Linked DNA regions of Rhodovastum atsumiense. The protein of the gene in region 1 interacts with the protein of each later gene in a pairwise test. Links are inferred from orthologs where the notes say so. Each region holds a gene or a part of one and is shown on either strand. Other genes may lie near its edges.

Region 1 (3,314 bases):
CGAGCGTGAGCTCACGTTCATGCTCGGCCTCGCCGCGAGCAAGGTCCTGGTCGTGCCGCGTCGCTTCCGCGATGTCGATCATCGTGCCATCGCCCAGGCGATCCGTCCGTCCCTGCCGGCGCTGACCCATGTGTTCGTGGTGGATGGCGAGGCGAGCGAGTCGTTCGAGAACCTGCTTGCCGCGGATGCAACGGCGGAGGAGTTGGCAACGCTGCGGGCACGCCGCCTGTCGCCGGATGCGGTGATCCAGTTGCTCTATACGTCCGGTACCACCGGCGAGCCGAAAGGCGTCTCCCACACTTCCAACACGATGCTCTCGAACCTGGTCCCTTTCGCGCAGCGTCTGCATCTGGGCCAGGACGACGTCATCCACATGCCATCGCCGATGGCGCACCAGCTTGGCTTCATGTATGGGCTGGTGCTGCCGGCGATGCTGGGCGCGACCGCGGTGCTGCAGGACGTGTTCGTGCCGGAGACGATGGCCCGGCAGATCGGCGAGGAGCGCGCGACCTTCACCATGGGGGCGACGCCGTTCCTCAATGACCTCGCCGATCATTGCCTGCGCACCGGCGCGGCGACGCCGACGCTGCGCATCTTTGTCTCCGCCGGTGCCCCGATCCCGCGGGCCCTGGTCACCAAGGCCCGTGAGGTGCTGGGTGCTGCGGTGCTGTCGGCCTGGGGCATGTCGGAGAACGGCGCGGTCACGACGACGCGGCCCGAGGATCCCGAGGAGAAGGTCGCCGGCACCGATGGCTGCCCGCTGCAGGGCATGGAAGTGCGGGTGGTCGATCCGCTCAACATGCCTGTTCCGGTCGGCGAGGAAGGGCAGTTGCAGGTGCGCGGCTGTTCCAATTTCGTCGGCTACCTGAAGCGTCCCGGGCTGGCACGGGTCGATGCCGAGGGATGGTTCGAGACCGGGGACCTCGCGCGCCTGGATGCGGACGGCTACATCCGCATCACCGGCCGTGCGAAGGACATCATCATCCGTGGTGGCGAGAATATTCCCGTCGTCGAGGTCGAGGAATTGCTGTTCAGGCACCCCGCGGTCGCCATCGTCGCCGTGGTCGGCTACCCGGATCCACGCCTCGGCGAACGCGCCTGTGCCTTCGTGAAGCTGCGCGAGGGCGCGTCACTGACCTTCGGGGAGATGGTCGCCTACCTCAAGGCGCAGAAGATGGCGATCCAGTACATCCCCGAGCGCCTGGAAATCGTCGACGACATGCCACGGACGCCGTCGGGCAAGCTGCAGAAATTCCGGCTGCGTGAAATCGCAAGAGCCTTGGCTGGCAACAGCATCCCCCAGGAGAGGACATCATGACAAGCTACGAGGACATTCTCTACGAGGTGCGGCCGGCCGGGGTGGCCCGCATCACCATCAACCGGCCGGACAAGTACAACGCCTTCCGCGGACAGACCCTGGAGGAACTGATCCACGCCTTCCAGCGCGCCGGCTGGGACCGCACGATCGGCGTCATCGTATTGACCGGCGCCGGCGACAAGGCCTTCTGCACCGGCGGCGACCAGAGCGCGCATGACGGCCAGTACGACGGCCGCGGCACCATCGGCCTGCCGGTCGAGGAACTGCAGAGCCTGATCCGCGACGTGCCGCAGCCGGTGATCGCGCGCGTCAACGGCTTCGCCATCGGCGGCGGCAATGTGCTGGCGACGATCTGCGATCTCACGATCGCGTCCGAGACGGCGCAGTTCGGCCAGGTCGGCCCCAAGGTGGGCTCGGTCGATCCCGGCTTCGGCACCGCCTATCTCGCCCGGATCGTCGGCGAGAAGAAGGCACGGGAAATCTGGTACCTGTGCAAGCGCTACTCCGCCGCCGAGGCGCTCGCCATGGGACTGGTCAACGCCGTCGTGCCGCACGCGGCACTGGACACCGAGGTCGATCGCTGGTGCGCCGAGCTGCTGGAACGCTCCCCCACCGCCCTGGCGCTCGCCAAGCGGTCGTTCAACGCGGATACCGAGAGCATCCGCGGCATCTCCGCGATGGGGATGCAGGCGCTCAGTCTCTATTACGACACGGCTGAATCGAAGGAAGGCGGCGTCGCGTTCCGTGAGAAGCGCAAGCCCGATTTCCGCCGGCATGTCCGCAAATAGGCAGAAACGGGACGGTTGTTCATGAAGATCCTTGTCCCCGTCAAGCGGGTGCTCGATTACAATGTCAAGGTACGCGTCCGGCTCGATGGCTCCGGGGTTGAACTGGCCGGCGCGAAAATGACGATGAATCCGTTCGACGAGATCGCCGTGGAGGAAGCGATCCGACTGAAGGAGAAGGGGATTGCTACCGAGATCGTCGCGATTTCGATCGGCCCGGCGCAGGCCGGGGAGATCCTGCGCACGGCCCTGGCGATGGGCGCGGACCGTGCCATCCTGGTGCGCACCGACGACCCCGTGGAGCCGTTGGCCGTGGCCAAGATCCTCAAGGGGGTGGTCGCGGCGGAACAGCCCGGCCTCGTCATCCTGGGCAAGCAGGCCATCGACGATGACTGCAGCCAGACCGGCCAGATGCTCGCCGCGTTGACCGGCTATCCCCAGGGAACCTTTGCCTCGAACCTGGAGGTAGAAGGGGAATGGGCGAAGGTCACGCGGGAAGTGGACGGTGGATCGCAGACCGTGGCGCTGCGCCTGCCCGCCATCGTGACCACCGACCTGCGTCTGAACGAGCCGCGCTACGCTTCCCTGCCGAACATCATGAAGGCCCGCAAGAAGCCGCTGTCGGAGCAGACGCCTGCCGATTTCGGCGTGGATATGACGCCTCGCCTGCAGGTGATCCGGACACAGGAGCCGCCGCCCCGCCAGCCTGGCGTGAAAATCGGATCGGTTGCGGAGCTGGTGCACAGGCTGCGCAACGACGCCGGCGTGATCTGAGGAGACCCGCATCCATGGCTATCCTGCTTCTTGCCGAGCACGCCAATGGCACGCTCAAGGACGTGACCGCGAAGGCGCTGACCGCCGCCCGCCAGATGGGGGAAGAGGTGCATGTGCTGGTCGCGGGGTATGGTGTGGCTGAGGTGGCGGCCGAGGCTGCCACGCTCGCAGGCGTCACACGGGTTTTCCTGGCCGACGACGCCATGCTTCAGCACGGCCTGCCCGAGCCACTGGCGGCTCTGATCGTCGAGCGTTTCGGGGATTACGACGGGATCGTGGCCCCATCCACGACCACGACCCGGAACGTGCTACCACGCGTCGCCGCCTTGCTCGACGTGATGCAGATTTCCGATGTCATCAAGGTGATTGCGCCCGATACGTTCGAGCGTCCGATCTATGCCGGCAACGCGGTGCAGGTCGTCCGCTCGACCGATGCG
Region 2 (3,133 bases), 2.8 Mb from region 1 along the record:
GTCCGACATCGCCTGCCGGCCGGGGATCACGGTGCGGCGCAGCACCGGATCGACCGGCGCGGTCGCCATCTGCCAGGAATGCACCGGCACCACCTCGCGCGCCACCGCGGGCGCCAGGGCGGGGGCGAGCTCGCCGGTATAGGCGTTGCTTGCCAGCACCAGCGCGCGCGCCCGCACCGTGCCGCGGGCGCCGCGGACGATCCAGTTGCCCTCGACGCGATCGAAGCCGAGCACCGGCGAGCGGACGCAGATGCGCCCGCCCCGGCCGAGCACCGCGGCGGCGAGGCCGCGCGCCAGCGCCAGCGGGTTGATGTGCCCGCCGCTGCGGTTCCAGAAGCCGCCGTGCCAGTAGCCGCTGCCCATCATGTTGCGCATCTGCATGCGATCGAGCAGCTCGACCGGCGCGCCCCAGCGCTCCCACTGGCGCACGCGCGTTTCCGCGATGCGCATCCGCCCGGGCGAGTGCGCGGGCTGCACCCAGCCGGTCTGCTCGGCCTCGGCGGCGATGTCGCAGCGGCGCACCGTCTCGAACAGCAGGTCGGCCGAGCCGCCGAGCATGGCGGCGAAACGTTCCCCGGCGCCGCCGTAGCGCGCCACCAGGTCGTCCGGGTTCATCCGGGTGAGGGTGGGGATCACCTGGCCGTTGTTGCGGCCGGAGGCGCCCCAGCCGGGTGCCATGGCCTCGACCACCAGCACGTCGGTGCCGGCCTCGGCTAGGTGCAGGGCGGTGGACAGGCCGGTGAAGCCGGCGCCGATCACGACGACGTCGGCGCGTTGCTCGCCCTCGAGCACCGGCAGGTCGGGCGCGGACGGGGTGACCGCCGCCCAGAGCGAGGGCGGCCAGGGAACGGGATCGGTCTGGGGCATATCCGGGTGTACTCTGTGCTGCCTCGCAACACTGCGCCAGGACGGCGCCGAGGAAAAGCGGCCAGATGCGCGCGACCCCGCCGCCGTCATCTCATCATGCTTGCGGGCGGCGGGGGGATTGTCCTACTCCGGCAGGCATGATCCTGATCACTGGCGGCGCCGGCTTCATCGGTTCGAATCTGCATGCAGCGCTGGCTGCGCGGGGCCACGAGACGATCGTGGTCGATCGCCTGCGCAGCGACGGCAAGTGGCACAACCTCGCGCACCATCCGCCGACCGCGATTGTCGCGCCGGAAGAGCTGCAGAATTTCCTCGCCCTGCAGCCGCCGATCGAGATGGTGTTCCATCTCGGCGCGATCAGCGCCACCACGGCGACCGATGGCGACCTGGTCTGGCACACCAATGTCGGCCTGTCGCAGGAGCTGTGGAAATGGTGTTCCTCGCTCGGGGTGCGGATGATCTACGCCTCCTCGGCGGCGACCTACGGGGCCGGCGCACAGGGCTTCGAGGATGGGCTGGACGATCTTGGCAATTTGCGTCCGCTCAATCTTTACGGCTGGTCCAAGCACGCCTTCGACCTGAGCGTGGCGCGCGCCGTGGCCGGGCGGCGCAAGCGGCCGCCGCAATGGGTGGGCCTGAAATTCTTCAACGTCTACGGGCCGAACGAGTACCACAAGGGATCGCAGGTCTCGGTGGTGAAGGTGAAATACGACGAGGTGCGGCGCGGCCAGGCGCCGCGGCTGTTCCGCAGCGACCGGCCCGATGTCGCGGATGGCGAGCAGAAGCGCGACTTCATCTGGGTCGGCGATGTCGTGGACGTGCTGCTCTGGCTGCAGGACACGCCGGGCGTGAGCGGGCTGTTCAATGTCGGCACCGGCCAGGCGCGCAGCTATCGCGACCTCGCCCACGCGGTCTGCCGCGCGGGTGGGGCGAAGGAAGACATCGAGTTCATCGACATGCCGGCCAATCTGCGCGGCCAGTACCAGTCCTTCACCGAGGCGCGCATGGATCGCCTGCGCGCGGCCGGCTACACGAAGCCCTTCACCTCGCTTGAAGACGGCATCAACCGCTATATCACCGAGTATCTGGCGATGCCGGATCCCTACGTCTGATTGCGGGCGCCGCCGCGATGGCCGCGGCGGCGCACCGGATTCAGGTTTGCTGCCAGGCGGGCAGCAGCGTCTCGCCGCGTCGCACCGCATCACGCAGCCTCGCGAGGCGGTGGTCATGCGCCTGCAACTCGGCCTGCAGCGCCTGCTCTTCGGGCGAGGTCGCGACCACCGCGGCGATGCCGCCGTTGCGGATGATCACGCGCCGCGCGCCCGACAGCGCCAGCAGCGGATCATGGGTCGACAGCAGCACGATCTTGCCCCGGCTGGTGAACAGGCGCAGCGCCTGCCGGCGATCCACCCCGGCATTCTCGATCTCGTCGATCAGCACCACCGGCTTCGCGCTCAGCAGGGCGGCATCGGCGATCATCAGCGCGCGGGACTGGCCGCCGCTCAGCTGCGTCAGCGGCGTGGCGGCGGTGAACGGCTCGCCGGCCATGGCGATGGCGGCGTCCAGCACGGTCCGCGCCGCCGCCCGTGGATCAGCGACGCCACAGCTTTCGGCGTGCAGGGACAGGAAGTCCTCGACGTGCAGGTCCAGCACGAAATTCATGTTCTGGGAGATCTGCGCCACCAGCCGCGCCTCGGCCGAGACGCGCATGCGCGGGGCAGGGGTCGCGCCGTTGACCCGCACCACCCGGCGACTCGGCGTGTCGCCCTGGGCGAGGCATTCGATGTCGGCCAGCAGACGGCTTTTGCCCGAGCCGGTCGGGCCGACGATGGCCACCACCTCGCCCGGCCGCAGGCAGAGCGGGACCGCTTCCGGCTGTCCGTCCTTGTCGCAGCCTTGCGTCACCTCCAGGCATTCCAGCGTGATGCCGCCGCCGGCAGGGCGCGCGGCCAGGAAGGCGCGCAACTGCTCCTGCAGGGCCGCCAGGGTCCAGCCGCCTCCGTCCCTGACCTCCCAGGGGAGCGATTGCCAGTAGTCCTGCAGCGAACACGCGGCCGCCGGCACGGGCAGGCCGTGCCGGCGCAGGAAGTCCGTGTCCACCGTCATGGTCGCGGCGCCGGTCATGGTTCCTGCTCCTCGATGCGCATCCGGCGGATCACGCCGTGCTGGAACTCCGCGCCGATGCGGGTCTGGCCGAAGCAGTAGGAACAGACCGCGGCGGGCACGGAGAAACGCAGGCGCCCGCCGGTCAGCGCCGCTTCCTCCG

The links.
Region 2: the proteins of badI (region 1) and rfaD interact in binary tests that used the Escherichia coli proteins (3 or more experiments, as listed by UniProt). The link is inferred for Rhodovastum atsumiense from one-to-one orthologs.

The regions. Positions count from the first base shown.
Region 1 is NZ_OW485601.1:371,982-375,295, reverse strand. The notes cover bases 211-3,210. They hold badI (2-ketocyclohexanecarboxyl-CoA hydrolase), read left to right. Parts: upstream 211-1,314; coding sequence 1,315-2,106; downstream 2,107-3,210. Other genes in these bases: NBY65_RS01560 (electron transfer flavoprotein subunit alpha/FixB family protein), read left to right, coding at 2,892-3,210; NBY65_RS01565 (electron transfer flavoprotein subunit beta/FixA family protein), read left to right, coding at 2,128-2,877; NBY65_RS01575 (AMP-binding protein), read left to right, coding at 211-1,318. Outside these bases: more of NBY65_RS01575, read left to right, coding at 1-210; more of NBY65_RS01560, read left to right, coding at 3,211-3,314. UniProt on the Escherichia coli protein: Converts o-succinylbenzoyl-CoA (OSB-CoA) to 1,4-dihydroxy-2-naphthoyl-CoA (DHNA-CoA).
Region 2 is NZ_OW485601.1:3,217,990-3,221,122, forward strand. What follows is about bases 173-2,991. They hold rfaD (ADP-glyceromanno-heptose 6-epimerase), read left to right. Parts: upstream 173-1,004; coding sequence 1,005-1,979; downstream 1,980-2,991. Other genes in these bases: NBY65_RS14670 (NAD(P)/FAD-dependent oxidoreductase), read right to left, coding at 173-867; NBY65_RS14680 (ATP-binding cassette domain-containing protein), read right to left, coding at 2,020-2,991; NBY65_RS14685 (GTP-binding protein), read right to left, coding at 2,988-2,991. Outside these bases: more of NBY65_RS14670, read right to left, coding at 1-172; more of NBY65_RS14685, read right to left, coding at 2,992-3,133. UniProt on the Escherichia coli protein: Catalyzes the interconversion between ADP-D-glycero-beta-D-manno-heptose and ADP-L-glycero-beta-D-manno-heptose via an epimerization at carbon 6 of the heptose.